Regions from separate parts of the Hydrogenophaga luteola genome, predicted to be linked through region 1. Evidence: predicted binding sites of a transcription regulator. Region 1 holds the regulator's gene; each other region holds the start of a gene.
The links. The regulator FNR, encoded in region 1, switches genes on or off when oxygen is low (the NO sensors DNR and NnrR bind a similar motif). The targets are predictions, from matches to a motif close to TTGATNNNNATCAA.

Region 1 (10,411 bases):
GCGCAACCCGCAGCGCCAGCGGCCGACGCCAAGACCCAATAAGGGGCGAGACCATGGACATCAACGATCTGCGCAGCATCGTCACGACGATCAGCCTGCTGACCTTTGTCGGCATCCTGGTCTGGGCCTGGTCCAAACGCAATCAGCGCGACTTCGAAGAGGCGGCCCAGCTGCCCTTCCAGGACGACTGAACGATTGCGGAACGAACACGAGAAAACATCATGAGCGACTTCATCAGCGACTTCTGGCACCTCTACGTGGCCGGCATCACGCTCGTCAGCATCATCGCCTGCGCGGTTCTGCTGTACATCAGCGGCACGACCAAGGCAGCTACCCACGCCGACAACACCACGGGCCACGTGTGGGACGGCGACCTGCGTGAGATGAACAACCCCCTTCCCAAGTGGTGGGTGTACCTGTTCATCATCACGGTGGTCTTCGGTCTGGTCTACGGCGCCCTCTATCCCATGTTCGGCAAGTTCCAGGGCGCCCTGGGCTGGTCGTCCCAGGGGCAGCACGCAGCCGAAGTTAAGAAGGTCGAGGACGCCATCGCCCCGATCTACGCGAAGTACAACGGCATGAAGCCGGAAGACATCGCTGCCGACGCCCAGGCCATGGCCATTGGCGAGCGCCTGTTCATGAACTACTGCGCCCAGTGCCACGGTTCTGATGCGCGTGGTGCCAAGTCTTTCCCCAACCTTACCGATGGCGACTGGCTGGGTGGTTCCGATCACGCCTACATCAAGACCACGATCGCACAGGGTCGTACCGGCGTGATGCCCCCGATGGCAGCGGCTGTGGGTGGTCCTGAGGACGTCAAGGACGTGGCCCACTACGTGCTCAGCCTGTCCGGCAGCCCGAACGACTCGGTCCGTGCTTCTCAGGGCAAGGCCAAGTTCGCCGCCTGTGCGGCCTGCCACGGTCCCGAGGGCAAAGGCATGGCGGCCGTGGGTGCACCGAACCTGACCGACGGTGTCTGGCTGCACGGCTGGGGCGAAGAAGCGATCGTTCGCGCTGTCAACAATGGTTTCAACAACCACATGCCGCCACAGGCTGCGCTGCTGAACGAAGCCCAGATCAATGTGCTGGCTTCCTATGTCTGGGGTTTGTCCAACAAGCCTGCCGCCAAGCAGTGATGGCCTGAAGCCAGTCACTTTTCTCTCGCCAGGTCATCCGTGAGTTCTCCAGCGCCAGACGCCTCAAGCACTGTTAGGCCCCCCGTGATTCCCATCGTCCCTGAGACACCGAAAGGTGTTCCGGAGGACGATGAGGTGATGGTTTCTCTCTACGCCTCGCGCAAGAAGATCCATCCCCGTTCGGTGTCCGGACTGTTCTCCAGGTGGCGCTGGGCGCTGGTCTGGTTCACCCAGATTTTTTTTTACGGATTGCCCTGGCTGGAGTGGAATGCCCGCCAAGCGGTGCTCTTCGACCTCGAAGCGCGCCGCTTCTACATTTTTGGGCTGGTCCTCTATCCGCAGGACTTCATCTACCTGACCGGACTGCTGGTCATCTCCGCACTGGCCCTGTTCCTTTTCACTGCGGTCGCTGGCCGCCTATGGTGCGGTTACGCCTGTCCCCAGACCGTCTACACCGAAATCTTCCTTTGGATCGAGAAGAAGGTGGAGGGCGACCGCTCGGCGCGGATCCGGCTGGATGAGTCGAGCCTGGATGCCCGCAAGTTCGGCAAGCGTTCGCTCAAACATGCCTTGTGGATCCTGTTCGCGCTCTGGACAGGCTTCACCTTTGTCGGCTACTTCACCCCTATCCGGGAGCTGGCGAGTCTGAGCATGGCCGCCTCGCTGGGCCCTTGGCAGACCTTCTGGATCTTCTTCTACGGGTTCGCGACCTACGGAAACGCGGGCTTCATGCGCGAGCAGGTCTGCAAGTACATGTGTCCGTATGCCCGCTTCCAGAGCGCGATGTTCGACAAGGACACGATGATCGTGACCTACGACAAGGCACGTGGGGAGCCGCGCGGGGCGCGCTCCAAAAAGGCAGACCCCAAAGCCCTGGGATTGGGTGCCTGTGTCGACTGCACGCTCTGCGTGCAGGTCTGTCCGACGGGCATCGACATCCGCAACGGATTGCAGTACGAATGCATCGGTTGTGGGGCCTGCATCGATGTCTGCGACGAGGTGATGGACAAGGTCGGCTATCCGCGCGGACTGGTCAAGTACTCGACTCAGAATGGCATGGCCAAGGGCTGGACCCGCGAGCAGATGGTCCGTCACGCCTTCCGTCCCAGGGTACTCGTCTACACCACCATTCTGTCGGTCATCACCCTGGCCGTGTTTGTCAGTCTCTTCCTGCGCACGCCGCTGAAGGTCGATGTGATTCGCGACCGCGGAGCACTGGCGCGCATGGTGGAGCAGGGGCGCATCGAAAACGTGTTCCGCCTGCAAATCATGAATGCGACCGAGTCTCCGCAGCGCTACCAGATCAGTGTCGAGGGACTGGAGGGCGTGATGATCGCGTCGGAAACCGAAGTGGACGTGCTTTCCACAGAAGTGCGCTCCGCCGCCGTGCGCGTCCAGATCCCGCCCAACGCCGCGCCCGCCGGCTCGCACCCGATACGGTTCACCATCCGGTCCACCGGCAGCGATGTGTCTGAGGTGGTGGAGAAGGCCGTCTTCATCGTTCCACGCTAAACTGAATTCACACGCTTATGGAACAAGTCATGTCAGCAAATCCAAGTCATCACCCGGCCACGCCGTGGTGGAAGGTGCCCCACATGTGGCTGGTGGTCGGTGGGCCTGTTGCCGTGATCGTCGCTGGCGTGATCACCTTGGTCATCGCAGTGAAGAACCCCGATCCTGTGCTCAACAAGTCCGACTACGAGAGAGATCTTGCCGCCGCTCAGCGGCTTGAAGGGCAGGCCAAGGTCGATGCATTGGCCAAGATGCAGCCGGCCCATCAGGCGCGCAATCACGCCGCTTCGCCGGTCGTACCGGCGGCCCCCTCCAAGTAGGACGCCGCATCACCGAATGCAGCCACACAGGAGTGAAGGATACGACTCATGAAAGCTCAGCGGTGGATGTGGATAGCGTGGCCAGCATTTCTAGTGGCTTCGGTGCTCGAGATGATTGTTTTCGCCATGGTCGACCCGGGTGATCTCCACTGGTTCGGTAACCCCCTGGAGCTGTCTCGACAGGCCATCTACACACTGGCGTTCTTCGTGTTCTGGTGTGTCACCATGGCATCGAGCGCGCTGACCACCTTGCTCGCCATGTCTCCCTTCGAGGTCAATCGCTGTCCGGTACCTGAAACGGAGCGTCCCCAGGACTGTGCCCGCAACGGCGGGTGCAGCTGATCTGCGTTTCGCAAATAAAAACCCCGCTCAGGGTTCAGACCTGAGCGGGGTTTTTTGGAGGGGTCGAATAGGTTCAGCGGCAGGTCTGGGGGTTCACGATCTGCTTGAGCGCATCGGTGTTCTTGATGTGCACATAGCGTTGTTTGACTTCGATGATGCCTTCCTCGACGAACTTCGAGAACGTCCGGCTCACGGTTTCAAGCTTCATGCCCAGGTAACTCCCGATCTCTTCCCGGGTCATACGCAGGATGAGCTCGGACTGTGAGAAGCCGCGTGCATGCAGACGCTGGACGAGGTTGAGCAGGAAGGCTGCGAGACGTTCCTCGGCACGCATGCTGCCCAGCAGCAGCATCACGCTGTGATCGCGGACGATTTCCCGGCTCATGATCTTGTGGACATGGTGCTGCAGCGTGGTGAACTCCCGTGACAGCTCTTCCACCTGGTCAAACGGCATCACACAGACTTCGGCGTCCTCAAGAGCAATGGCGTCACAGGAATGACGGTCACTGACGATGCCATCCATGCCGATGATTTCACCGGTCATCTGGAAACCGGTGACCTGGTCCCTGCCGTCGGCGGTGGTCACGCAGGTTTTGAAGAAGCCCGATCGCACCGCGTAGAGCGAAGTGAACTTGTCGCCGGTATTGAACAGGGCTGTTCCCCGCTTGATCCTCCTGCGCGTGGAGATCACGGTGTCCAGCTTGTCCATTTCCTCAGGGTTGAGGCCCATGGGCAGACACAACTCCCGGAGGTTGCAACTGGAACAGGCGACTTTGATGCTGTGAATGTCCATAAATCTTCCAGATTTCGCCCGAAGCTTAACGCATGGTCACAAGTGCCAGCAAGGCGGAAGCGCTCACCCTCGTTGGGGGGATGGGGGGAAACCCCGGGGCTTGGACGGCCCTTGATCTTGATCAAGGGTGCTATTTCTGCCTTGGTGCACATTCGCGCTGAGAACTGGAGAATTGTTTGTGAGTCACGCCATTTCCGACGAATTGCTCAAGCGATTCGACATCCCGGGTCCCCGTTACACCTCGTACCCCACCGCAGACCGCTTTGTAGAAGCGTTCACGGAGAGCGACTACATCCAGGCGCTGGAACAACGTCGGGCTGGGTCGCTCGCATTGCCGTTGTCGCTGTACGTCCATATTCCTTTCTGCGAGTCTGTCTGCTACTACTGCGCCTGCAACAAGGTCATCACCAAGCACCACGAAAGGGCTGCGGAATACCTGCGGTATCTGTCGCGTGAGGTGGAGCTTCAGGTGCAGCACTTCGGGAAGGGGCACGCCGTGTCCCAGCTGCATCTGGGAGGAGGAACGCCGACCTTCCTGTCCGACGCCGAGCTGGAGGATCTTCTGACAATGATCCGCCGCAACTTCACGCTCGTGCCAGGAGGCGAGTACTCCATAGAGGTCGACCCTCGCACGGTGACGGACCAGCGTTTGCAGACACTGGCCAGGTTGGGTTTCAACCGACTGAGTTTCGGTGTACAGGATTTCGATCCCGCTGTTCAGAAAGCGGTGCACCGGGTGCAACCGGTCGAGCAGGTGTTCGCACTGGTCGAGACGGCACGCAAGATCGGATTTGAGTCGGTCAACGTGGACCTCATCTATGGCTTGCCATTGCAGACGCCCGAGTCGTTTGCCCGCACGCTTGCCCAAGTCAACCAGTTGCGCCCCGACCGCATCGCGCTCTACGCATACGCTCACTTGCCAGCACGTTTCAAACCGCAGCGCCGGATCGTGGCCGCCGAGTTGCCCAGCGCGGGAGACAAGCTGTCGATGCTGTCGGCTTCGCTGGATGCCATGAGCGATGCGGGGTACGTCTACGTCGGCATGGATCACTTCGCGTTGCCGACGGATGCATTGGCCGTGGCCAAGCGACAGGGGCGGTTGCACCGAAATTTCCAGGGCTACAGCACGCAGCCCGACTGCGACCTGATCGCTTTGGGTGTTTCGGCCATCGGCCGCATCGGTGCGACCTACAGCCAGAACGCCAAGACGATTGAGGAGTATTACGACGCGCTGGACCAGGGTCGTCTTCCGATCGTGCGCGGGTTGGCACTGACCAGGGACGATTTGTTGCGCCGCTCCGTGATCATGTCCCTGATGTGCCAGGGGCAGCTTCAGTTCGAATCAATCAACCTGGGACACCTGATCGACTGCAAGAGCTACTTTGCTCGCGAGCTGGAGGTGTTGGCCGGCTATGCCGAACACGGACTGGTTCGCATCGACGACTCTGGTGTGGAGGTGACGCCAGCAGGTTGGTATCTGGTTCGCGCCATCGCCATGGTTTTCGACAAAAACCTGCAGGTCGACCAGGACCGGGCGCGTTTCTCCAAGATCATCTGACTCGCGTGGTTTCGAGCCAGCGCGAGGGTTGCGACTGCTAGAGTTCTGCCATGCAAACATCCATGGCGCTCACCGCACTGTTCATGGGGATCGCTGGTGGTCCCCATTGTGTCGCCATGTGTGGAGCCGCTTGCGCAGGCATCAGTCGTGGCGTGACCGGGCGCCAGAGCACGGCGGCTCTGCTGAACTTCCAGGCTGGACGACTGCTTGGCTACTCCCTCTTCGGGGCGATTGCCGCAGGTTCTGTGCAAGGCCTGGCTTGGCTGGGAACCAACACCTCTGTGATCCGGCCGGTCTGGACCATGTTTCACGTGGCAGCCATGCTGCTCGGTTTGGTTCTGATCTGGCAGGCTCGCCAGCCAGCATGGCTCGACGGGCTGGCCCAAGGCGTCTGGCGCAGGACGCGACCGGTGTTCGGACGCCTGGGGGCCAAGGCGCCCGCGGTACTCGGCGTCGCGTGGGCACTGATGCCATGCGGATTACTGTATTCCGCGCTGATGGTGGCGTCTTTGTCAGCCAATGCAATGGAGGGCGCGATGATCATGGCGCTGTTCTCCGCCGGGACTTCGCTTTCGTTGACCATCGGGCCCTGGCTCTTGCTGCGTTTGCGGGGCGACGGCTCAGGTGGTTGGGGCATCCGGCTGGCAGGGATCGCATTGGCCGCCACCTCCGGTTGGGCGCTCTGGATGGGAATCACCGATCCCACCGGTCTCTGGTGCGCTTGAGCCTCTCAGCTTGAACGTCCTGGCAGGGTTGCCAGAACCAGGCCCAGCAAGGCCACACCAAAAGCAAACATCTGGAGCGGGCTGAGGGTTTCACCCATGAACAGCACGCCGATAGTGGCTGCGCTGATCGGGAGCATCACTGTGAACACCCCGGCGCGGGCAGCAGGAACAGACTTCAACCCAGTCATCCAGAGCCATACCGTCCAGACGCTGGCGGCCAGTGCGTAGAAGACCAGCAGACCCCACGTCGGTGCTGTGATGGAGGTGAAGTCAAAGGCTCTGGCCGCCCACAGCCCAAAAGGCGTGACCAGCACGAAACCCCAAAGGTTGATGATGGCGGATATCCGCTTGGGCCCCAGACCTTCGGTGAGCCGTTTTCCAATCACCACATAAGAGGCCTCGCACACAACCGCTGCGAACACGAGCAGGTTGCCCCAGAACTGCTGCTCGAGACCGAACCACCCGAGGCCTTGTGCGTGTGTGGCACTGCCTGCCTTCTGCATTGAAAAGAGCCCGATTCCGACTGCAGCGCACGCGATGCCCAGGGCGGTGCGCTTGCCGATGCGTTCTTTGAGAAACACCCAGCTGAGGACTGCCACCACCGCCGGAATGGAGGACATCACCACGCCAGCGGACACCGCCGTGGTCATCGACACGCCAAACAGCATGCAGATGGAGAATAGGAAGTTGCCTAGGAAGGACTCAAGGAACAGCAGCTTTTGGGTACGAGCGGACAGCTGGGGCTCTTCTGCAGGCTTGCGCAGCCATCTCCACATGGCCGCCACCCCGATACCGAAGCGGAGCCACGCCAGCAGGAAGACCGGAAACGCCGCAACCAATGGTTTTGAGAGTGCGACATAGCTCCCCACCAGCGACATGCTGGCCGCTAGGCAGACATACGCGCCAAATTTTGCGGGGGTGGTCGGAAGGTTCGGCTCTGGTGACATAGGGCCAGCATCATGCCCCAGCCAGCGGCGATCATCGCCTTCCAAATAGAGTCATTCCATTTTGCAATGAGAAATCACATGTGTTGCGCTGCAAAAAAATTTCTCAATACAAGAAAGCGATTCCCACATTGCAGGATTTTTGTAGAATCGCATTGAATTTAAAGAGTTTTTTCTCTATCTTATATAAGACATAAGAGCTTCCAAAAGTCTTCTATAAGACTTAAAGTTCTCCCATTGGCTCTGGTCTGCAACAGGAACAAGCCGTCCCATTCATCAACCTCATGGAGAGTCGCAAATGCCCCAGTCCCTCAAAGAACAACTGAGCCGCCAACAGCAGATCGAAGCCCTGGAAAAAGACTGGGCCACCAACCCTCGCTGGAAGCTGGTCAAGCGCGGTTACTCCGCCGCTGACGTGGTGCGGCTGCGCGGCTCCATGCAGCCCGAGTACACCCTGGCCCAGCGCGGCGCCGAAAAGCTGTGGGAAAAGGTCAACGGCGGCGCCAAGAAGGGCTACGTCAACGCCTTCGGTGCCATCACCGCCGGTCAGGCCATGCAGCAGGCCAAGGCTGGTCTGGAGGCCGTGTACCTGTCGGGCTGGCAGGTCGCTGCCGACGGCAACACCAGCGAAACCATGTATCCCGACCAGTCGCTGTACGCCTACGACTCGGTGCCGACCATGGTCCGCCGCATCAACAACACCTTCAAGCGCGCGGACGAAATCCAGTGGAGCCGTGGCATCGAGCCGGGTTCCGCCGAATTCATCGACTACTTCCTGCCCATCGTTGCTGATGCGGAAGCCGGTTTCGGTGGCGTGCTGAACGCCTTCGAACTGATGAAGAACATGATCGCTGCCGGTGCTGCTGGCGTTCACTTCGAAGACCAGCTGGCCGCCGTGAAGAAGTGCGGCCACATGGGTGGCAAGGTGCTGGTGCCGACGCAGGAAGCCATCGAAAAGCTGATCGCCGCCCGCTTTGCTGCCGACGTGATGGGCGTGCCCACCATCGTGCTGGCCCGCACCGATGCCGAAGCCGCCAACCTGATCACCAGCGATCACGACGCCAACGACAAGCCCTTCCTGACCGGTGAGCGCACCCAAGAAGGGTTCTACCGCGTCAAGAACGGCCTGGAGCAAGCCATCAGCCGCGGCGTGGCCTACGCTCCCTACGCCGACCTAGTGTGGTGCGAGACCGGCGTGCCCGATATCGGCTTTGCCCGTGAGTTCGCCCAGGCCGTGCACGCCGCCTGCCCCGGCAAGCTGCTGTCCTACAACTGCTCGCCCTCGTTCAACTGGAAGAAGAACCTGGACGACAAGCAGATCGCCAAGTTCCAGGACGACCTGTCCGCGCTGGGCTACAAGTACCAGTTCATCACGCTGGCCGGTATCCATATCAACTGGTTCAACACCTTCCAGTTCGCGCACGCCTACGCCCGCGGTGAGGGGATGAAGCACTACACCGAGATGGTGCAGGAGCCGGAGTTCAAGGCTCGTGAGAAGGGCTACACCTTCGTGTCGCATCAGCAGGAGGTGGGTGCCGGTTACTTCGACGACGTGACCACCGTGATCCAGGGGGGGTCTTCCAGCGTGAAGGCTCTGACTGGTTCGACCGAAGAAGAGCAGTTCCACTGATTGATCTGGCGGCCAGCTCGCTAAAATCAAGCAACAACCCCCGGCTCGCGGCACCGCGATCCCGGGGTTTTTTCTTGTTTGCGGCATGCGTTCTGTCGTCAATAACCTACATCGATGCGTAGCCAGGGAACATTCCTCTCCGGCCGTGGGAGAATTTGTCGGTTAAAGCCGGTCGCTCAGACCACTACAAAGCAGGAGAGTCCAAGTGTTGAGCAAATGGAAATGGGTATCTGTTCTGGCAATGTCTTTGACTTTGGCAGGATGTGGTGGCGGAGGGGAGGCCACGGCGCGCGGTGCGATTGCAGTCAATACCATCAACGGTGTCGGCACTATCGTGACCAACTATGCTTCTCAGCCCGAGGCTAACAGCGATGCGTTGGCGCAGTGCGCGCGCTTGGTTGGGACCGGTATGGGATGCGAGGTCATTCTCGAGTTCTCTGGTAACGGTACCTGTGGATCTGCTGCGCGGGGAAACAACAACGTCTGGGGTGCTGCCAGTGGGTCTTCCAAGGAAGTCGCCGACTCGCGGGCCATGTCGGACTGCGTCGCCAAGGGCGGAACAAGTTGTGTGATTCCTGGGTGGCTTGAAACGCAGTGCAACTGATCGGTTCAGATGGGCTTCCCGAACTGTGTAAAAATCAAGTTTTGCTAAGTTCTTTCTTGTCTTCTTGCTGCTTGGTTATGACACCGCGAACTAAACCGGAGCTTGTAGTTATGGCCCTTTGAGGCCAGCAGTTCGCGCCTGCCATTTTTGCAGTTTTAGTTTTCTCCTTCAAAAGCGCGGCCATAGCCGCGCTTTTTGTTTTTCGGATCATGTCATGCCCAACATCACGCTTCCCGACGGCTCTCTGCGAGAATTTTCCAGTCCAGTTACCGTAGCAGAGGTGGCTGCCTCCATTGGTGCCGGCCTGGCCAAGGCGGCGCTGGGTGGTAAGGTCAACGGCAAGTTGGTGGACACCAGTTTTCTGATCGCCGAAGATGCTTCTCTGGCCATTGTTACTGCCAAGGACGCCGATGGTCTGGAGCTGATCCGTCACTCCACGGCCCACTTGTTGGCCTATGCGGTCAAGGAGCTGTTCCCCGATGCGCAGGTCACCATCGGCCCGGTGATTGAGCACGGGTTCTACTACGACTTCTCGTACAAGCGCCCCTTCACGCCCGAGGACTTGGCGGCCATCGAAAAGAAGATGATCGAGCTGGCCAACAAGGATGAGTCGGTGGTACGCCGCGTGCTACCGCGCGACGAGGCGGTGGCTTACTTCAAGGCGCTGGGCGAGCACTACAAGGCTGAAATCATTGCCAGCATTCCTAGTAACGAGGATGTGTCGCTCTACCGCGAAGGTGCGTTCGAAGACTTGTGTCGGGGACCGCACGTGCCCAGCACCGGCAAGCTCAAGCACTTCAAGCTGATGAAGGTGGCCGGTGCCTACTGGCGCGGTGATCACCGCAAC
Region 2 (10,411 bases), on a different contig from region 1:
ACCAGTCCGTCGTAGATCGGTGCGGCCTTGGGGTCGTAGGAAATCTCCCAGAGTTCGGGGATGTCCTTGAGCGCCACCACGAAGCTGTTGCGCGGCGTGGCGTCGTACACGGCCGACACGCGCGACGTGGCCTTGCCGTCCAGCATGGCGGCGGCGTAGGTCTTCTGCAGGTTCAGGTCGGCATCGAACAACACCACGCTGTGCGGCAGGTAGTTAGCGGCCATCACCCATTGCCCGTCGCCGCTCACGGCCACGTTGCGCATGTTCAGGCCGGCGCGCACCTCGGCCACCACGCGCAGGCGCCAGAGGTCGTACTTGGTGATCCAGCCGTCGCGCGAGCCGAAAAAGACGTAGCGGCCGTCGGGCGTGAACTTGGGGCCACCGTGCAGCGCGAAGCGGCTGGCAAAGCGGGTGATGACCTCGAACCGGTCGCCGTCGAGCAGGCTGATGTGGTGGTCGCCGCCTTCGACGACCACGAACAGGTTCATCGGGTCGGCGGACCACACCGGCTTGGCCGGCTCGTTGGCCGGCGGCGCATTGAAGCTGCGCGAGGCGCGGATGTCGGCCTCGGTCCAGCGCGGGGCGGGCAGCACGGGGGTGCGGATGTGGGCCGCCAGCGCGTTGATTTCCTCGGCGTTCAGCTGCTGGGCAAAGCCTGGCATCTGCGTGGCGGGGCGGCCGTGCTGGATGACCTTCAGCGCCTCGGCGGGGCGCAGACGCTCCAGGCTTTCGGGCAGCAGGGCCGGGCCCATGGCGCCGGTGCGCTGCTCGCCGTGGCAGGCTGCGCAGTTCTGCTGGTACAGGGCCTTGGCGTCGATGGGCCGGGCGTTCGGGATCTGGGCCGCGGCCATGTCCACGCCCATCCAGAACAGGCCCAGCACCAGCGCGGCGCGCCCGGCGTCGGCCAGTCGTTCGGTCCAGCGGTTCGGGGTTGGCTCAGACATGGTCCACCTCCTTGAGCAGGATGGTCGTGCGCCGCGGTGCGATCGCGGTGTGACCGGCGGGCAGACCGATCTCTTGATCGCTCAGGTAACAGCCCGGGTCTTCGGCCCAGGCGTTGCCGGTCAGCTGCTGCGCCCGCGTGCGGGTGTTGCCGCCGCAGATGGCGAAGTGCTGGCACAACGCGCAGCGGCCTTCGACCGGCCGCGGGCGGGCCTTGAGACCGGCCATCAGCGGTTCGGACGTGTCCATCCAGATCTGCGAGAACGGCCGCTCGCGCACATTGCCCAGGGCGTGGTGCCACCACATGGTGTCGGGGTGGACCTCGCCCAGGTTGTCGATGTTGGCCACGTTCACACCGCTGGCGTTGCCGCCCCAGGCCACCAGGCGCTCGCGCAGGGCCTCGGTCCAGCGCGGAAAGCGCTGCGCCACCCATTGCAGCAGGTAAGGGCCATCGGCGTCGTTGTTGCCGGTCACGTACTCCTCGTCCAGCCCGTCGCGCGCGGCCTGCCAGGCGCGGTCGTACAACTGGTCCAGCGCGTCGCGCGTGGACTGGAACTGCGCGTCCTTGCCGCGGTGGATGTTGCCGCGACCGGCGTAGTTGAGGTGCGAGAAATAGAACTTGTTGACCCGCTCGGCGCGCATCAGGTCGAGCAGCGGCGCGAAGTCGTGCGCGTTGAGCGACGTCATGGTGTAGCGCAGGCCGACCTTGACGCCGCGCTCGCGCAGCAGCCGCACCGCTGCCAGGCTGCGGTCGAAGGCACCGTCGAGCCGGCGGAACCTGTCGTGCGTCTCGCGCAGCCCATCCAGGCTGATGCCCACGTAGTCGAAACCCTGTGCTGCGATCCGGTCGGCCATGGGCGCGTCGATCAGCGTGCCGTTGGTCGACAGGCCGGTGTAGAAGCCCATGGTCTTGGCGCGCTGAGCGATCTCGAAGAGATCCGGCCGCATCAGCGGCTCGCCACCCGAGAGGATGAGCACCGGCACGCGGAAGGCCTTGAGGTCGTCCATCACCGTGACCACCTCGCGCCAGTTCAGCTCGCCCGCGTAGTCGTGGTCGGCCGAGAGGGCGTAGCAGTGCTTGCAGGTGAGGTTGCAACGGCGGATCAGGTTCCAGATCACGACCGGTCCCGGCGGGGTGCCGGTGCCACGGCGGCTGGCCACGGGCCACTGCCCGGTCTGTTCGGCTTGCGCGAGTTCGCGCAGGTACTGGCTGATGCGGAACATGGTTTGTCAGCTTTCGGAAATGCGCAGACCGGTCTTCTTGAGGATCGCGGTCGAATAGAGGATGTCGTGGGCGCGGCAGGCGCCGCCCAGCAGGGCCGCGACCTCCTGCGCCTGCTGTTCGACCTCGTCGCGCGAGCGGCCGTGCAGCATGGCGAACAGGTTGTAAGGCCAGACCGGTTGTCTTCTTGGCCGCCGGTAGCAGTGGCTCACGAAGGGCAGTTGGCCGATGCGCTCGCCGAGTTCATCGACGCGGTCGTCGGCCACGTCCCAGACGCTCATGCCGTTGGCGGTGAAGCCCAGGCGGTAGTGGTTGGGCACGGCGCCGATGCGGCGGATCAGGCCTTCATCGAGCATGGCCTGCAGGCGCTCGCGCACCTGTTCGCCGCCGATGCCCAGCGCCGCGCCCACGGCCTCGTAGGGGCGGTGCACCAGGGGCAGGCCCGCCTGGGTGGCGTGGATGATGCGGCGGTCCAGTTCATCCAGCGACATGGTGGCCTCCGGGCAGCAGGGGCAGGCGCAGTTCGACGAAGAACTCACGCTCTTTCGGGAAGGCGTAGACCGGCAGACCGGTCAGGATCTCGATGCGCTCGATCACGCCGTCCACCAGTGCCGCCGATTCGACCGCGATCACGAACCACATGTTCAGCGGCGTGGCGCCGGGCTGGTCGGGGTGGGCCGACTCGCGGCGGTAGTTGTGGGCGATCTCTGGCATGGCGCCCAGCTGCGCGGCCACGGCCTCGAATCGTTCCTCGGGCACGGCCATGGCGGCGAGCACGAAGCGGCCGCCGGCCCGCTCGATCTGGAACAGCGGGCCGAAGCGCGTGAGGTCGCCGTGCGCCAGCAGGCGCTGCAGCCGGTCGATCAGCATGTCCTCGCTGCAGCCCAGCGTGGCGGCCACCTCGGCAAACGGCCGGTCGCACAGCGGAAAGCCTCCGTGCAGGCGGTCGATCAGGCGCAGGTCATCGGGTGATGGCATGGGACACCTCCGGCAAAGGGGCAGCGGCGGACGAGAACTCGGCGCTTGGAGCCCACCCGCGGAAACGGCGCGCGCCGGTCTGCTTGAAGCGGTGGGTGGAGAACAGCACCTCGCGCGCAACGCACGAGAGGCCGGCCGCCGCGGTCACGCGCTCAATCACGGCCGTCACGGCGCCGCGGTGGGTGCCGTGCACCATCGCGTAGAGGTTGTAGGGCCAGCCCTCGGCGCGCGTTCGGCGGTAGGCCAGTGTCACGCCCGCCTGTTCGGCCAGCACCTGGCCGCAGGCGTCCACGTGGTCATCGGGCACGTCGAACACCGTCATGGCGTTGGCCGCGAAACCGAGTTCGTGGTGGCGCACCACGACGCCGAAGCGCTTGAGCCGGCCTTCGGCCAGCCACTGCCCGATGCGCTCGGTCACGCAGTCCTCGTCGCAGCCGATTTCATCGGCCCACACGGCATAGGGGCGCTCCACCAGCGGCAGTCCGGCCTCGACGCGGCGAGCCAGCGGCCACTGGCGCGGGGGCAACGGCGTGAGTGCGGCCTCGGCGGTTGCGCGCATGGGCTGGCGCGCGGTGTCACCGCCCAGGTCGAAACCCAGGTCGATGCGGTAGGGCCGGACCATTCGCAACCGCATGGCGGGCAGCCCGGTGGCGCGCTCCAGGCCGCTCACACCCGCCTCGACCGCGTCGCGGTCGGCGCCGGTCATCACGAACCAGAGGTTGTGGTGGTGCTCGCGCAGGTAGTTGTGGTTGACGCCCGGGTGGGCGGAGACGGTGGCGGCCACCGCCTCGATCCAGCGCGGCGGCACGGCCATGGCGGCCAGCACCGCGTCGCCGCCGCTGCCGTGGGCGAACACACCGCCGATGCGGCTGATGCGGCCATCGTCCTGCGCGACCTGCAGCTGCGCCAGCACCTCTTCCCGATCCAGACCGGTCTGCGCCGCGAGCACGCCAAACGGGTCGCGACACAGCGGGAAGCCATGCTGCCAGTCGTTGAGCAGGCGCAGGTCGGAGCGCGTGCGGGCGTCCATGGTTCAGAACCCCATGCGCGCGGCGCGCGAGGTGAAGAAGATGCCGCTGGGCGCGGGAACCTGAAGCCGCGCGCGGGTGGCGAAGCTCTGCGTGTCCACCACGCTGACGCGGTTTTCGTCGCGGCTGCTGATCCACACGGTGTCGCCGCGAGGCGTGAACTCCATGTGCAGCACGGCCTTGCCGGGCTCGATGGTCTGCACCACCTGCTGGCGCTGGGTGTCGATGACCTGCACGCGGTGGTAGTCGGGCACGGCGAAGTTGACCCAGACCTGGCGGCCGTCGGGCCGCGCCATCACGAACACCGGCTGGCCGGCGACCGGGATGCGGCCGACTTCCTGCCAGCTGTCGTTGTCGACCACCAGCACCTCGTGCCGGCCGATGGCGGGCAGGTAGGCGCGGCGCCCGGCCACGGCCCAGCCGCGCAGGTGCGGCATCTTGTAGACCGGCAGCCGCTCCTGGCCCTTGCCGTAGCCGCCGAGGATGCGCTTGACCTTGGGCTGCTCGGCCCAGAGGTCGACCATGGCCAGGCCGTCTTCACCGAACAGGCCGGCGATGTAGTGGCGGCCATCGGGCGTGACCAGCGCGTCGTAGGGCTGGCGGCCGATGGCGTCGAATTTGTGGGTGGTGACGCGCTTCGGGTTCGAACAGTCGGTGACCCAGATCGCGTCGGCGTCGAACAGGCTGTAGGCGAAGCGCCGGCCGGGCAGGTCGACCAACCCCACGACGCGAGACAGTTTGCCGGGCGCGTACTCGGCGGGAATGTCGGCCAACAGCTCCAGCGTGCGCGCATCGAACACCTTCACACCACCGGGCGTGTAGTTCTGTGCCGCGACCAGGGTGCCGTCGGCACTGATCGCACCGCCGATCGAATTGCCAGCCTGCATGACGCGCTTCGTGATGCGCTGCGTGAGCAGGTCGACCATGGTGAGCGCGCCGTCACGCCCGAACACGTAGGCAAAACGCCCGTCGCGCGAGAACACCACCGAGGCGTGCGAGAGGTCGCCCAGACCGGGCACCTCGCCGATCAGCGCGCGGGTGGACGTGTCGACCAGATACAGCGTGCCGTTGGCGCGGCCGATGACCACGCCCAGGTCGCCGGTGCCGCGCAGCACGGGCGCGGCGCAACCGGTGAGGCCGCCGACAGCGGCGATGGACGAGAGGGTGGCGGCAGCGGCCAGCCAGGTACGGCGCTTCATGGTGCCTTCACCACTTCTTCAGGAAAGCCCTGCTGAAGGCGAACCGCGATCCAGCGCGCCTCGGGCTCGCTGAGCATCGCCTTCCAGGGCGGCATGGGGGTGCCCGGCCGCCCGTGGAAGATCACGGCGGCCAGGCTGTCGAGGGGAAAGTCGGCCAGGGCCTCGCGCGTCAGCGCAGGGCCCAGACCGCCGGTCAGGCGCATGCCGTGGCACGAGCCGCAGTCCTGCCGCACCATGCGCACCAGCTCGCGCGAACGCGAGGCATCGGGCGAAGGCTCCGACTGCGCGAAGGCCAGCACAGGCCCCAGCAACAGCGCAGACAGGACAGCAGCGGCGCGCACGGTCATGCCCTCCGTCAGGACTTGAGGATCACCGCAATGGCGTCCTTGAGGTCGGCATCACCGATCTTGTCGGGACCGTTGGGCGACATGGGGATGGGGCCGAACACGCCGGACCCGCCCTTGCGCACCTTGTCGAACAGCTTGGCCGCGACATCCTGGCCCTTGTACTTGGCCGCGATGTCCTTGAACGAAGGCCCGACCAGCTTCTTGTCCTTGGCATGGCAGGCCATGCAGCCGGCCTTGTTCATGGCCGCCTCGCCGTCGGCGAAGGCAGCGCCGGAACCCAGCGCCATGAACGACGCCAGCAACAGCAGATTCAGTTTTTTCATGAAGTTCTCCAAAAGAAAGAACGCAACAACAACGAAGTGACTTCACCCCAGGGGCCCCGTGGAACCGGCTCCGCCGGGCCACAGGGGCCGTCCCCCCTCGAAGCGCCGCAGGCGCGCCACGGACGGGGGAAGCCGCGTCAGCGGCGCAGGGGGGTGCCCTCAATACACATCGTGTTGGGTGTTGTGCACGTTGAAGTGCCCCGTCGGCGTGATCAGGCGCGGGTCCTTGATCACGGCCTTGAGCTTGAGCGTCTTGTCGTCCACGATCACCAGCGCGCTCTCCTTGTTCTTGGCGCTCCACACCGAGAACCAGACCTCGTCGCCGGCCTTGTTGAACTCGGGCTGCACGACGCGCTTGGCGCCGTCGTCCTTGATGCCCGCCCACTCGGCGATCGGCAGCACGGTGTAGCCCTTGGCCAGGTTGTCGATGTCGTACACCGCGACGGACTGCGAGATCTTCGGATCGGGGTTGAGCGGGGTGTCCGAGTACAGGTGCTTGCTCTTGGGGTGGCTCTTGATGAACAGCGCACCACCGCCCTGGCCCTTGAGCGTCTCGACCACCTTCCAGGCGTTCTTGGGGTGCTTGACCGGGTCGGTGCCGATCAGCGAGATGGTCTCGTCACCCAGGTGGCCGGTGGACCACACGGGGCCGTACTTCGGGTGGTTGAAGTTGGCGCCGCGACCCGGGTGCGGAATCTTGCCCACGTCGATCAGCTGGGTCAGCTTGCCTTCCTTCAGGTCCACCGCAGCGATCTTGTTGCTGTTGTTGGCCGCCACCATGAAGTAGCGCTTGGACGAGTCCAGGCCGCCGTCGTGCAGGAAGCGCGCGGTGCCGATGGTGGTGACCTTGAGCGCGTCGATGTTGGAGTAGTCCACCAGCAGGGTCTGGCCGGTTTCCTTCACGTTCACCACGAACTCGGGCTTGTAGTGGCTGCCCACGATGGAGGCCACGCGCGGCTCGGGGTGGTACTCCTGCTTGTCCACGGTGTTGCCGCGGGTGGAGACGATCTTCAGCGGCTCCAGCGTGTCGCCGTTCATGATGACGAACTGCGGCGGCCAGTAGGTGCCGGCGATCGCGTACTTGTCTTCAAAGCCCTTGAACTTGCTGGTCTCGACCGAGCGCGCTTCCAGGCCGGTGCGGATCTCGGCCACGTTGTCGGGCTTCTCCATCCACAGGTCGATCATGTTGATCTTGGCGTCGCGGCCGATCACGAACAGGTAGCGGCCCGAGGCCGACAGGCGCGAGATGTGCACCGCGTAGCCGGTCTTGACGATGTTGATGATCTGCTTGGTGTCACCGTCGATCAGCGCCACCTCACCCGTGTCCCGCAGCGTGGTGCTGAAGATGTTGGTGATGTTGAAGTTGTTCATCTTCTTCGTCGGCCGCTTCTCGGGCGGGACGATCACCTTCCAGGTGCCCTTCATGTCGGCCAGGCTGAATTCGGGTGGCGTGGGCGCGTCGTGCTGGATGTAGCGCGCCATCAGGTCCACTTCCTTCTCGCTCATCTCGCCGCTGGTCTGCCAGTTGGGCATGCCGGCCGGCGAGCCGTAGGCGATGAACACCTTGAGGTAGTCCGTGCCCTTGGGCTGGGTGATGTCGGGCGTCAGCGGCTTGCCGGTGGCGCCCTTGCGCAGCACGCCGTGGCAGCCGGCGCAGCGCTCGAAGTAGATCTTGCGCGCGGTGTCGAACTCGGCCTGCGTCATGGGCGGCGCCTTGGGGTTGGTCGCCTGGTACATCGGCTCGCCGGCCAGCGGCGAGCCGCCGGCCTGGTAGTTGGCTTCCGCCGGGCTGAGCTTCTTGTCTGCAGCCGCCTGCGCGAACGCGCCGGTGCCGATCAGTGCCGCCATCGCCAGCATCGTCAGGCGAATCGTGGTGCGGGATCTCATGGTGTTCTCTCTCCGTCGTGGATCAGCGTTTGAAGTGGCCGTCCCTGCAAGGGCGCTGTGCCCGCTCGCCTGGCTGCTGTCCATGGCCGGTGCGAGCAGGCACATGCTCTGCCCGCGCGCAGGCCTTGTCCTTGAACTGGTTCAAGGACGGCCGCGCGCGGCGTCCGAACAATGGGCCTCACAACAACGGTCGGTCTGGCGGTGCAGCCGGGCCGCCACCCCACGACGGAGCGAGCCATGAACCTGGTCAACCTGATCACCCCCGCGCGGCCTGCCGCCACCGACGGCTCCGACGCGCCTCCGGGCAGGGTCACGCTGGTGGGTGCGGGCCCGGGCGACCCGGAACTGCTGACGGTGAAGGCGGTGAAGGCGCTGCAGGCGGCGCGGCTGGTGCTCTACGACCACCTGGTCAGCCCGGCGGTGCTGGAACACCTGAGCCCCGACGCGGAACGCATCTATGTGGGCAAGGAAAGCTCGCGCCACACCCTGCCGCAGGCCTCGATCATCGAATTGATGGTGCAACTGGCGCGCAGCGGGCGCCCGCTGCTGCGGCTCAAGGGCGGCGACGGCTACATCTTCGGCCGCGGCGGCGAAGAGGCCCAGGCGCTGGCCGCAGAAGGCATTCCGTTCACCGTGGTCCCGGGCCTCACGGCCGCGCAGGGCGCCGCGGCGTCGGTCGGCATTCCGCTCACGCACCGCGACCATGCGTGCTCGCTGGTGCTGGCCACCGGCCACCTGCGCGACGGCCAGGGGCTGGACATGGACTGGGCCATGCTCGCGCGCCCGCGCCAGACCGTGGTGCTCTACATGGGCGTGAACAACCTGCCCGAGATCTGCCGCCAGCTGATCTCCCACGGCCTGTCGCCGCAGACGCCGGCCGCGCTGGTCGAGAAAGCCACCCTGCCCGACGAACGCTGCATCACCGGCACGCTGGCCGAGCTGCCCGCGCTGGCGCTGCGCCACCAGGTGCGGCCGCCGGCGCTGATCATGGTCGGCGGGGTGGTGTCGGTGCGTGCGCAGCTGGTGCCGACCGCGGCGGTGGCGGTGGCGCCGCTGGCGCAGCTCCATGCCGCGGCCTGATATCAGAAAGAACGCCGCCCCAGGGGCCAGGCGGCAGCGGCTTTGATACGCTGGCGGGCCCTGTCAACCCGCCCGCCGCCACCATGCCGACCACGTCCCTGACCCTGATCTCTTCCATGGCCACCAAGGCCCTGCTGGCCGACCTGGTGGCCGCGTATTCGGCGCAGCACCCGGAGGTGGCGGTCGCCGTCACCTCGGTCGGCGGCGTCGATGCGGCCAAGCGGGTCGTGGCCGGCGAGGCCTTCGACATCGTGGCCCTGGCCTCGGACGCGATCGAAAAGCTGGCCGCCAGCGGCCACGTGGCCGGTGACAGCCGCGTGGACATGGTGCATTCGGCCGTGGCCGTGGCCGTGCCGGCCGGCGCCCCGCGGCCCGACATCGCCACCGAAGACGCGCTCAAGGCCGCCGTGCTCGCCGCGCCCACGCTCGGCTACTCCACCGGCCCCAGCGGTGTGCAGCTGGCCAGGCTGTTCGAGCGCTGGGGCATCGCCGAGCAGATCGCACCACGCATCGTCACGCCGCCGCCCGGCACCTCGGTGGGTTCACTGGTTGCCAAGGGCGAGGTCGCCCTGGGTTTCCAGCAGCTCAGCGAGATGACGGGCGTGGCGGGCATCGACGTGATCGGCGGCCTGCCCGAGGCGGTGCAGATCGTCACCACCTTCTCGGCGGCGCGCGCCACGGTGAGCGCTCAGCCGGATGCCGTACAAAAGTTCCTGTCGTTTCTGTCCAGCCCGCAGACCGCCGACCTCAAGCGCCGGCACGGCATGAAGGCCGTTTAACCCCCCACGCTCCGCCGCTGCGCGGGTCGCTGCCCCCCAGGGGGGCTGATCCGGCTTGGGGCGGCCCGGCGCCGGATCGCTGGCCATTCTTCGGCGGCACGAATGTTGCTGCCGCCCCAGGGCATGAAATCGGCCTTCTGTTTCCTCATTGCCGCCAAGCGCTGCGAAATCGCCGGCCTGCAACAGCTGGCGCTGACCAGTGCCCTGGTCAACGCCACCGGCCGCTTCATCCACGCGCTGCAGCGCGAGCGCGGCCTGTCCAACCTGTATCTCGCCTCGCAGGGCCAGTACTGGGCCGATGAGCGCCTGGCGCAGGTGGCGCGCTGCGACGAGCTGCAGGCCGAGGTGCGCGCCGCCTTCGACACCCTGGACACCGAGACCCCGCGCGCCGGCAACGGCGCCCGCCTGTTCAGCCGCATCGCCTACGTGCTGCAGGGCCTGGACGCCCTGCTGTTGCTGCGCCAGCGCGTGCAGACACAAGCTTGGAGCGCCGCCCGCGCCACCGCCGGGTACATCCGGCTGATCAACGGCCTGCTGGCCGTTGTGTTCGAGGCCGCCGACAGCGCCTCGGACCCCGACATCTCGCGCCGCCTGGTGGCTCTGTTCAACTTCATCCAGGGCAAGGA
Region 3 (10,411 bases), on a different contig from region 1:
GGCATGGGCCGCACCGGCAAGTGGTTTGCCCACCAGTGGGCCGGCATCAAGCCGGATGTGATGCCACTGGCCAAGGGCCTGGGTTCGGGCGTGCCGATCGGCGCCGTCGTCGCCGGCCCCAAGGCCGCGAACATCTTCGGCCCCGGCAACCACGGCACCACGTTTGGCGGCAACCCACTGTCCATGCGCGCGGGCATCGAGACCATCCGCATCATGGAAGAGGACGGCCTGCTGCAGAACGCTGCCAAGATGGGCACCCTCATCCAGACCCGGCTGGTCACCGCCCTGATGGGCAAGAAGGGCGTGAAGGAAGTGCGCGGTCAGGGCCTGATGATCGGCATCGAGCTGGAGCAGCCCTGCGGCGTGATCACCCAGCGCGCGGCCGACGCCGGCCTGCTGCTGTCGGTGACGGCCGACAACGTGATCCGACTGGTGCCGCCGCTGATCATCAGCGGCGCCGAGGCCGACGAGATCGTCGCCCGCCTGCTACCGATCATCGAGACCTTCCTGAAAGAACAGGGCTGACCGCCCGGAGCGCACCGCATGTCCATCCGCCACTACCTTCAGTTCAAGGATTTCAGCGCCGAGGAATACGGCTACCTGCTGCGCCGCGCCGCGTTCATCAAGGCCAAGTTCAAGGCGGTCGAGAAGTACCAGCCCTTCGCCGACCCGGACCGCACCCTGGCCATGATCTTCGAGAAGGCCAGCACGCGCACCCGCGTGAGCTTCGAGGCCGGCATGTACCAGATGGGTGGCTCGGTGGTGCACCTGACCACCGGCGACAGCCAGCTCGGCCGCGCAGAACCCATCGAGGACAGCGCCCGCGTGATCAGCCGCATGGTCGACATCGTGATGATCCGCACCTTCGGCCAGGACAAGATCGAGAAGTTCGCGCAGTACTCGCGCGTGCCGGTCATCAACGGCCTGACCAACGAGTTCCACCCCTGCCAGATCCTGGCCGACCTGTTCACCCTGACCGAGTACCGCCCGGCTGCCAGCGGCGATCCGCTGGACGCCATCCGCGGCAAGGTCGTGACCTGGGTGGGCGACGGCAACAACATGGCCAACACCTGGCTGCAGGCGGCCGAGCTGCTGGGTTTCACCGTGCACGTGAGCACGCCCAGCGGCTACGAGGTCGACGCGAAGCTGGCCGGCGTCTCGAATCCAACCTGCTACAAGGTCTTCAAGGACCCGAAGGAAGCCTGCCGGGGCGCTCACCTGGTGACCACGGATGTGTGGACCAGCATGGGCTACGAGGCCGAAAACGAGATCCGTCGCGCCGCCTTCAAGCAGTGGTGTGTGGACGAGGCCATGATGGCCGTGGCCCAGCCCGATGCCCTCTTCATGCACTGCCTGCCCGCCCACCGCGGTGAGGAAGTGACCGCCGAAGTCATCGACGGTCCGCAGAGCGTGGTCTGGGATGAGGCCGAGAACCGCATGCACGTGCAGAAGGCGCTGATGGAGTACCTGCTGCTGGGCCATCTGGCCTGAACGGTCCGTGAGCGCCTGCACCAGCTGCGGCGCCTGCTGCGCCAGCTTCCGCGTGGACTTCTCGGTGTACGAAACCCAGTCCGAAGGCGGTAGCGTGCCCGACGGGCTGTGGGTGCCGGTGACCGATGGCATCAGTCGCATGCGCGGCACCGACCACGGCCGTCCGCGCTGTGCAGCGCTGTACGGCCCCGTGGGCCAGAAGGCCACCTGCGGCATCTACGAATGGCGGCCCAGCCCGTGCCGCGAGTTCGAGGAAGGCAGCGACGCCTGCACATCGGCCCGGCGCCGGCATGGTCTGGAACCCTTGCCTTCACACTGAACACCATGTCCGAGTGCCAGCGCTGCGGCGCCTGCTGCGCGGCCTACCGCGTGCAGTTCTCCGTGTACGAGCTCGACGACGCCGGCGGCACCGTGCCCGTGGCACTCACCGAGCCGGTCAACGGCGCCACCTGCCGCATGCGCGGCACCGGCGAGGTGCCGATCCGCTGCGTGGCGCTGACCGGAGTGGTCGGGCAATCAGTGGGCTGTTCGATCTATCTGCAACGCGCTGCCCCCTGCCGAGAACTGACCGAAGGCAGCTACGCCTGCGACAAGGCCCGCGCCCGCCACGGCCTGCCCGCCCTGGGCGATGACCTGCCCCTCTGAAACAGCCCATGCAAGCCCTGCTCGACACCATCGCCCACGCCACACCGGGCCCCGACGCCCAGCGCCTGTTCCACGGTCGCGGCGGGCTGTTTCCCGGTTGCGAAGAGTGGGCGCTGGACTGGTATCCGCCCGTGTGGGTGCTCACCAAGTTCGGCGAAGCGACAGCCGAGGAAACGCAGGCCATCGGCGCCGCACTGGCCGCGCGGCAGGCGCAGATCGCGCCCGACCAGCCGCTGAACTGGGTGTTCCAGCGCCGCCAGCCCGACGGCCCGGTCAGCCGCCCCGTCACCGAGCTGATGACCGGCGGCGTGCCCGATCCGCATGTGGTGACCGAAGACGGTGCGCGCTACCGCGTGCAGGTGCAGCGCGGCCAGAACCACGGCCTGTTCCTCGACATGGCCGAGGGCCGGCGCTGGGTGCGCGCCCACGCGAACGGCGCCAAGGTGCTCAACCTGTTCGCCTACACCTGCGCCTTTTCGGTGGCCGCGCTGCAGGGCGGCGCGAAGGAGGTGATCAACCTCGACATGGCGCAGGGCGCACTGACCACGGGACAGCAGAACCACCAGCTCAACGGCATCCACGCCGGCGCGAAGTTCCTCGCGCACGACCTGTTCAGTTCCTGGGGCAAGGTCACGCGCATGGGTCCGTACGACCTGGTGATTGCCGACCCGCCGAGCTACCAGAAGGGCAGCTTCGTCGCGACCAAGGACTGGCCGCGTCTGCTGCGCCGCCTGCCCGACCTGCTCAAGCCCGGCGGCCGTGCCCTGCTCTGCCTGAATGCGCCCGAGATCCCCGAACAGTTCCTGCGCAACCAGCTCGCGGCCGAAGCGCCCGAACTGGTGGTCGAAGAACGCCTGCCGAACCCGCCGGCCTTTGCCGACGTGTCGCCCGACCGTGCGCTCAAGGTGCTGGTCGCGCGGCTGCCGGCGCTGGCCTGAATCGATTCAGTGACAGCCGCCGCTGCGGCCGCTACAACTCTTGCAGGCCCCGCAGGCCGAGGGCGTTTGGGCCTCGGCCTTTGCGACACTGGGCGTCGGCGCCACGGTGCGCACCCGTCGCCACCACGGCCGCAGCAGGTACACCAGCGCGGCCCCCACGCACAACAGCACGATCAGAAGCTGGAGATTCATGAGCCGCTCCAGGCCAGCACCAGCCGGTAGGTGAGCCAGGAGGCCGCCCAGGCCAGGGCGAACAGATAGACCGTGACGATGGCCGAGTGGCGCCAGCCGCCCGCCTCGCGCCGGATGGCCGCCAGCGTGGCCACGCACTGCGGCGCGTAGACGAACCAGACCAGCAGCGACAGCGCCGTGGCCAGCGACCACTGGCTGCCGATCAGGCCACCGAGGGCGTCGGCCACCTGGTCGCCGGTAGCGCTCAGCGCGTACACTGTGCCCAGCGCCGCGACCACGACCTCGCGCGCCGCCATGGCCGGGATCAGCGCCACCACGATGCGCCAGTCGAAGCCCAGCGGCGCGAACAGCGGCGCCAGGAACAGGCCCAGGCGGCCGGCGAAGCTGGCCTCGACCGGCGCACCCGCGAAGCCCTCGGGCGGCGCCGGATAGCTGGAGAGAAACCACAGCAGCACCATCAGCGCCAGGATGATCCCGCCCACGCGCTTGATGAAGATCATCGCGCGCTCCCACAGGCCGCGCGCGATATTGCGCGCGCTGGGCCAGCGGTAGGCCGGCAGCTCCATCAGCAGCGGCGTCGACCGGCTGCCGGCGCCACGGCGCGAGACGATGAAGGCGACCGCCATCGCGCTGGCGATGCCCAGGGCATACAGACCGAACAGCACCAGGCCCTGCAGGTTGAACACACCGGCCACGCTGCGCTGCGGCACGAAGGCGCCGATGAGCAGCGCGTACACCGGCAGCCGCGCCGAGCAGGTCATCAGCGGCGCCACCAGGATGGTGAGCCAGCGGTCGCGCCAGTGGCTGATGGTGCGCGTGGCCATGATGCCGGGCACCGCGCAGGCGAAGCTGGACAGCAGCGGGATGAACGAGCGGCCCGAGAGCCCCACCGAGCCCATCAGCCGGTCCATCAGGAACGCGGCGCGCGGCAGATAACCCGAATCTTCGAGCAGGAAGATGAACAGGAAGAGCACCAGGATCTGCGGCAGGAAGACCAGCACGCCACCCACGCCCGCAATCACGCCGTCCACCAGCAGGCTGCGCAGCGGCCCCTCGGCCATGTGCGCGCCGACCTGTTCGCCCAGCCAGCCCATGCCCGCCTCGATCAGGTCCATGGGCCAGGCCGCCCATGCGAACACCGCCTGGAACATCAGCAGCAACAGGCCCGCCAGCAGCGCATAGCCCCAGACCGGGTGCAGCGCCCAGCGGTCGATGCGGTCGTCGGCGGTCCAGCGGCGCTGCGGCTCGTCCAGCACCGCGGCCAGCAGCGTGCGCACGCGCAGGTTCAGATGCCCGGGATCGGTGGCCTCGCCCAGGTCGCCGGGTGCTTGGGGTGGTGGCAGACCGGCTGCCATCAGCTCGTCAAGCTGGCGCAACAGGGCCTGCGCGCCGTCGCGCTGCACACCCACGGCCGTGACCACCGGCAGGCCCAGCTCTTCGGCCAGGCGTGCAGTGTCGATGCGCAGCCCCCGCGCCTGCGCCACATCGGCCATGTTCAGCACCAGCACCATCGGCAGGCCCAGGGCCCGCGCTTCGAGCACCAGGCGCAGGTTCAGCCGCAGGTGGGTGGCGTCGACCACGCAGACCAGCAGGTCGGGCCGCGCTTCGCCGGGCAGCCGGCCGGTGACCACGTCGCGCGTCACCGACTCGTCCTGGCTCAGGGGCTCCAGGCTGTAGGTGCCTGGCAGGTCCAGCACCTGGGCGCGCCGGCCCTGCGGGGTTTCGAGCCAGCCCTGCTTGCGCTCGACCGTCACGCCCGCGTAGTTGGCGACCTTCTGGCGCGCACCGGTGAGCAGGTTGAACAGCGCGGTCTTGCCGCAGTTCGGGTTGCCCAGCAGCGCCAGGCGGGGCAGTGCCACGGCGTCGTTCATGCCACCTCCCGCACACGCAGCAGCGCCGCCTCGTGGGCCCGCAGCGCGAAGGTGGAGCCACCCACGCGCACGGCGATCGGACCGCCGCGGCCACCGGCGCGCGCCACGATCTCGACCGTCTCGCCGGGCAGGAACCCGATTTCTGCCAGGCGGTGCAGGGTGCGGCGGATGTCGGGGTCGGGCACCGGCGCAAAGCCCTGCAACACCGCGGACGTGCGCAGGGGCCAGGCGTCGAGCGTGTGGGGCTCGGTGTCGCGGGCGTCTGGACAGGCGCCGGCACAGGTGGGGGACGATGCGGTGGACATGGTGAAACCCGACTCCTGAAGCAAGGAAGGTTTCAATGTATTCAAACAAGAGTGTTTCTCATTTGCTTTTCATCAAGGTCTGAACAATTTCTTCGTCTCCCTCACCTCATTTGCTTTAGGCCTGAATTATTTCCTGATCGTTGGGAATAACCGACACCACGGTTTTTTCGCCGGTGCTACCTTCCCCGAACCATGAAAAACACCCCCCCACGCTCGAAAAAGCTCTGGGACATTTCCCCTCCCGTGCACGCCGATTCGCCTGTGTTCCCGGGCGACACCGCCTATGCGCAACAGTGGGTGGCCAGCATCGGCCCCGGCTGCCCGGTCAATGTGAGCGCGATCACGCTCAGTCCACACGTGGGCGCCCACGCCGACGCCCCGCTGCACTACGACCCTGCGGGCGCGGCCATCGGCGCGGTGGACCTGCAGGCCTTCATCGGCCCCTGCCGCGTGATCCACGCCATCGGCTGCGGGCCGCTGGTGCGGCCTGAGCATCTGGCGCACGCTATGAGCGGGCTGCCTGCGAGAGTGTTGGTCCGCGTCTATGAACGCATGCCGCAGGACCGCTTCGACACCGCCCTGCCCGCCTTCGCACCCGAGACCGTGGCCCTGCTGGCCGACCGCGGCGTGGTACTGATCGGCATTGACAGCGCCAGCATCGACCCCGCCGAAAGCAAGACCCTGGACAGCCACCAGACCATCCGCCGGCGCGGCCTGCGCGTGCTGGAGAACCTGCTGCTGGACGACGTACCCGAGGGCGACTACGAACTGATCGCCCTGCCCCTGAAACTGACCACCGCCGACGCCAGCCCGGTGCGCGCGGTGTTGCGTGAACTGTGAATCCGAAGGAGACACACCGATGACCACCAAAGAAGACTGCCTGCAGATGGACATCCAGGATCCGTTGCGCGACCTGCGCGACGAGTTCAACCTGCCGGTCGACACCATCTACCTCGACGGCAACTCGCTGGGCGTGATGCCACGTGCCGCGCCCGGCCGCGTGGCCCAGGTGGTGACGCAGGAATGGGGCACCGACCTCATCCAAAGCTGGAACAAGCACGGCTGGTTCCAGATGCCCGGCAAAGTGGGCGACAAGATCGCGCGCCTGATCGGCGCCGGCCCCGGCGAGGTGGTGGCCACCGACAGCACCTCGGTCAACCTGTTCAAGGTGCTGAGCGCGGCCATGAACATCGCCGCAGCCGATGCGCCGCAGCGCAAGCGCATCGTGAGCGAGCGGAGCAACTTCCCGACCGACCTCTACATTGCCGAGGCCCTGTGCAAGGAACGCGGCATGGAACTGGTGCTGGTGGAGCCCGAGGAGATCGCGGCTTCGCTCACTGCTGACGTCGCCATCCTCATGCTCACGCACGTGAACTACCGCACCGGCGCCATGCACGACATGGCCGCCGTGACCGCGGCGGCACACGCCGAAGGCATTCTGACCGTGTGGGACCTGGCGCACAGCGCGGGCGCGGTTCCGGTGGACCTGAAGAAGGCGAAGGCGGACTTCTCGGTGGGCTGCGGCTACAAATACCTCAACGGCGGCCCCGGCTCGCCGGCCTTCGTGTGGGTGAACCCGCTGCACGCGGACCGCTTCTGGCAACCGCTGGCCGGCTGGTGGGGCCACGCCGCGCCCTTCGCCTTCACGCCCGACTACCAGCCTGCGCCGGGCATCACGCGCTACCAGTGCGGCACGCAGCCCATGATCAGCCTCGCCGCGCTGGAGTGCGGCGTGGACACCGTGCTGGGCGCCGAGCCCTTGGGCGGCATGGCCGCGCTGCGCGCCAAGTCGCTGGCGCTGACCGACCTGTTCATCCAGTTGGTGGAAGAGCGCTGCGCCGGCCACGGCCTGGGCCTGGCGACGCCGCGTGAACATGCACAACGCGGTTCGCAGGTCTGCCTCACCCGCGACGAAGGGGCCTACGCCATCGTGCAGGCCCTGATCGCGCGCGGCGTGATCGGCGACTTCCGCGCCGGCGACGGTGGGCGGCACAAGGACATCCTGCGCTTTGGCTTCACGCCGCTGTACATCGGCTTTGTCGACGTGTGGAACGCGGTCGAGCACCTGAAGCAGGTGCTCGAATCGGGAGAGTGGCAACGCCCCGAGTTCAACCGGAAACATGCGGTGACCTGAAGGAGCGACCATGACCTGCCCCTACCACGACACCGGCGACAGCACACCCGCCTCGGCCACCGAAGCCATCGTGCGCGACGAGAAGGCGCAGCTCGACTTCAGCCAGGACATGAGCTACGGCGACTACCTGCAGCTCGATGCGATCCTGACCGCGCAGAAGCCGCTCTCGCCCGCGCACGACGAGCTGCTGTTCATCGTGCAGCACCAGACCAGCGAACTCTGGATGAAGCTGATGCTGCACGAGCTGACCGCCGCGATCCGCAACATCGCCGCCGACGAGCTGAACCCGGCCTTCAAACAGATGGCGCGCGTCTCGAAAATCATGGAACAGCTGGTGCACGCCTGGGATGTGCTGGCCACCATGACGCCGCCCGAGTACAGCGCGATCCGGCCCTACCTCGGCCACTCCAGCGGCTTCCAGAGCTTCCAGTACCGCTGCATCGAGTTCGCGATGGGCAACAAGAACGCGGCCATGCTCAAACCCCACGCCCACCACCCGGAGCGCGCGGCCATGGTGCAGGCGGCCTACGAAGCGCCCTCGCTGTACGACGAGAGCCTGCGACTGCTGGCGCGCCGCGGCATCGCGGTACCGGCCTCTCATCTGGAACGCGACTGGACCCAGCCTTACGAGGCCAGCGAAGCGGTCGAGCAGGCCTGGCTGCAGGTCTACCGCAACCCGAAGCAGCACTGGGACCTGTACCAGCTGGGCGAAGAACTCACCGACCTGGAGGATGCGTTCCGCCTCTGGCGCTTCCGCCACGTGACCACGGTGGAGCGCGTGATCGGCTTCAAGCGCGGCACCGGTGGCACCGGCGGCGTGAGCTACCTGCGCAAGATGCTGGACGTGGTGCTGTTCCCCGAGATCTGGACACTCAGAACAGCACTCTGACTCCGGCATGATGGCGCATGGCCGCCATCACCCTAGCCCACCTGCGCCGCCACGCCGTGGCGCGCAGCCTCTTTGCCCCCACCTCCCTGCCCAAGGCCATCGAACGCCTGGGCTTCGTGCAGGCCGACCCGATCCGTTCGCCCGCCCGTGCGCAGGACCTGACTTTGCGGCACCGCGTCAGGGGCTACCGGGTCGGTGACCTGGAGCGGCGTTACCCGAAGCTCAGGGTCGAAGAGGACTTCTTCGTCAACTACGGCTTCGTCACACCCGAGCTGCACGCACTGATGCACCCTCGCAGCGCACTGCGCGAGTGGCCCGCCGAACGCTGGGCGCAGGCCGAAGCGGTCTGGCACTTCGTGCAGGCGCGTGGCGAGGCGCACCCGCGCGAGGTGGACGACCACTTCGCCCACGGCCACACCACCAACGGCTTCGGCGGCCGGTCCAAGGCCAGCACCCAGTTGCTCGACGCCATGCACTATCGCGGCCTGCTGCGCGTGGCGCGGCGCGACAACGGCATCCGCCTCTACGCCGCCCACCAGCCGCAGATCGCGCCCGACGATGTGCCGGCCACGCTGGACCGGCTGGTGGACGTGCTGGTGAACAAGTACGCGCCGCTGCCCCAGCCTGGCCTTCGCCAGCTGGTGGCCATGCTGCAGCACGCGGTGCCGCAGTGGAAGGGCCAGTTGCGCGCGGCGCTGCAACGCGCCACACAGCGCCTGCCAAATGCCGAGCTGGACGGTGTGCGCTGGTTCTGGCCCGAGGGCGAAGACCCGGCCGCGCGCCGCTGGAAAGTGGAAGAGCGCGTGCGCCTGCTCGCGCCCTTCGACCCCGTGGTCTGGGACCGCGGCCGCTTGGAGCGTCTCTGGGGCTGGGCCTACCGCTTCGAGGCCTACACCCCGCCCGCGAAGCGCGTGCGCGGCTACTACGCGCTGCCGCTGCTGTGGCGCGACGAAGTGATCGGATGGGGCAACCTGTCGGTGGTGGGTGGGCGCCTGCAGGCCGACATCGGCTATGTCAACGGACAGGCGCCGAAAGACCAGGAGTTCCGGCAGGCACTGGATGCGGAACTGGCGGACATGGCCGCCTGCCTCGGCGTCAGTTGGGTTTGATGTTGTTCTTCTGGATCACCTCAGACATCGCCGCGGTATCCGCGGCGATGCGCCGGGCCAGACCCTCGGGCGAGGTGCCCGCCACCTGCCAGCCCTGATTCAGGATCTTCTGGCGGATGTCCGGGCGGCGCACGATCTCGGCCAGCAGCGTGGCCAGTTTCTGCACATGGGCCTTGGGCAGACCGACTGGCGCTGCCACCGCGTTCCAGATCTCCAGCTGCAGGCCCTGCACGCCCGCATCGGCCAGGCTCGCCACCTCGGGCACCACGCTGCTGCGGCCCATGGATGTGACGCCCACGGCCTGCAGCTTGCCACCCTTGACCTGGGCCATCGCCAGCCCCGGCGGCAGCAGAGCCATCTGGATCTGGCCGCCGATCAGTGCCGTGATCACCTGCGGATTGCCCGGGTAAGGCACATGCACCGGCGCGATGCCGGCCCTGGCCTTGAGCAGCTCCATGCCCAGATGGGCCACCGTGCCCACGCCGGGGGTGCCGTAGTTGAGCTTGTCGCCCTGCGCCCTGGCCTGGTCGAAGAAGGCCTTGCCCGCCGGGGCACCCGCCGGAGCGGCCAGCACCAGCGGCGAGACCGCGATCAGCGAGACCGGTTGCAGGTCCTTGAGCGGGTCGTAGGTGGTGGCGGGGTTGAGGATCTTGGCGATGGTCAGGTTGCCGTTGATCATCAGGCCGATGGTGTGGTCGTCGGTGGCACGGGCCACGGCGTCGGCACCGATGTTGCCGCCCGCGCCGGCCTTGTTCTCGACGATCACCGGCTGGCCCAGCGCTTGCGACAGCGGCTCGGCCAGCAGGCGCGCGGTCAGGTCCGGCGAAGAGCCGGCCG

Region 2: a site for FNR is predicted at 8,058-8,071, ahead of cobA (uroporphyrinogen-III C-methyltransferase). Genes of this name have one in related genera too.
Region 3: a site for FNR is predicted at 5,505-5,518, ahead of ACFOPI_RS04620 (FeoA family protein). Genes of this name have one in related genera too.

What each region holds. Positions count from the first base shown of each region.
Region 1 covers NZ_JBHRXX010000009.1:158,363-168,773, forward strand. The annotation lists gene ccoO (cytochrome-c oxidase, cbb3-type subunit II) at 1-42, shown strand, start outside; gene ACFOPI_RS19560 (cbb3-type cytochrome oxidase subunit 3) at 54-191, shown strand; gene ccoP (cytochrome-c oxidase, cbb3-type subunit III) at 222-1,136, shown strand; gene ccoG (cytochrome c oxidase accessory protein CcoG) at 1,275-2,648, shown strand; gene ACFOPI_RS19575 (FixH family protein) at 2,732-2,968, shown strand; gene ACFOPI_RS19580 (hypothetical protein) at 3,017-3,310, shown strand; gene fnr (fumarate/nitrate reduction transcriptional regulator Fnr) at 3,384-4,103, opposite strand; gene hemN (oxygen-independent coproporphyrinogen III oxidase) at 4,282-5,661, shown strand; gene ACFOPI_RS19595 (sulfite exporter TauE/SafE family protein) at 5,712-6,386, shown strand; gene ACFOPI_RS19600 (DMT family transporter) at 6,392-7,264, opposite strand; gene aceA (isocitrate lyase) at 7,629-8,960, shown strand; gene ACFOPI_RS19610 (DUF4189 domain-containing protein) at 9,166-9,564, shown strand; gene thrS (threonine--tRNA ligase) at 9,779-10,411, shown strand, end outside.
Region 2 covers NZ_JBHRXX010000002.1:332,816-343,226, reverse strand. The annotation lists gene ACFOPI_RS05410 (cytochrome D1 domain-containing protein) at 1-944, opposite strand, end outside; gene nirJ (heme d1 biosynthesis radical SAM protein NirJ) at 937-2,166, opposite strand; gene ahbB (siroheme decarboxylase subunit beta) at 2,173-2,655, opposite strand; gene ACFOPI_RS05395 (Lrp/AsnC family transcriptional regulator) at 2,642-3,142, opposite strand; gene ahbB (siroheme decarboxylase subunit beta) at 3,126-4,172, opposite strand; gene ACFOPI_RS05385 (cytochrome D1 domain-containing protein) at 4,176-5,369, opposite strand; gene ACFOPI_RS05380 (c-type cytochrome) at 5,366-5,716, opposite strand; gene ACFOPI_RS05375 (c-type cytochrome) at 5,725-6,039, opposite strand; gene ACFOPI_RS05370 (cytochrome D1 domain-containing protein) at 6,199-7,896, opposite strand; gene cobA (uroporphyrinogen-III C-methyltransferase) at 8,164-9,006, shown strand; gene ACFOPI_RS05360 (substrate-binding domain-containing protein) at 9,090-9,785, shown strand; gene ACFOPI_RS05355 (nitrate- and nitrite sensing domain-containing protein) at 9,909-10,411, shown strand, end outside.
Region 3 covers NZ_JBHRXX010000002.1:183,292-193,702, reverse strand. The annotation lists gene ACFOPI_RS04655 (aspartate aminotransferase family protein) at 1-525, shown strand, start outside; gene argF (ornithine carbamoyltransferase) at 544-1,491, shown strand; gene ACFOPI_RS04645 (YkgJ family cysteine cluster protein) at 1,499-1,810, shown strand; gene ACFOPI_RS04640 (YkgJ family cysteine cluster protein) at 1,816-2,136, shown strand; gene ACFOPI_RS04635 (class I SAM-dependent methyltransferase) at 2,145-3,074, shown strand; gene ACFOPI_RS04630 (hypothetical protein) at 3,081-3,266, opposite strand; gene feoB (ferrous iron transport protein B) at 3,263-5,137, opposite strand; gene ACFOPI_RS04620 (FeoA family protein) at 5,134-5,442, opposite strand; gene kynB (arylformamidase) at 5,635-6,282, shown strand; gene kynU (kynureninase) at 6,302-7,576, shown strand; gene kynA (tryptophan 2,3-dioxygenase) at 7,587-8,465, shown strand; gene ACFOPI_RS04600 (DNA glycosylase AlkZ-like family protein) at 8,483-9,574, shown strand; gene ACFOPI_RS04595 (Bug family tripartite tricarboxylate transporter substrate binding protein) at 9,561-10,411, opposite strand, start outside.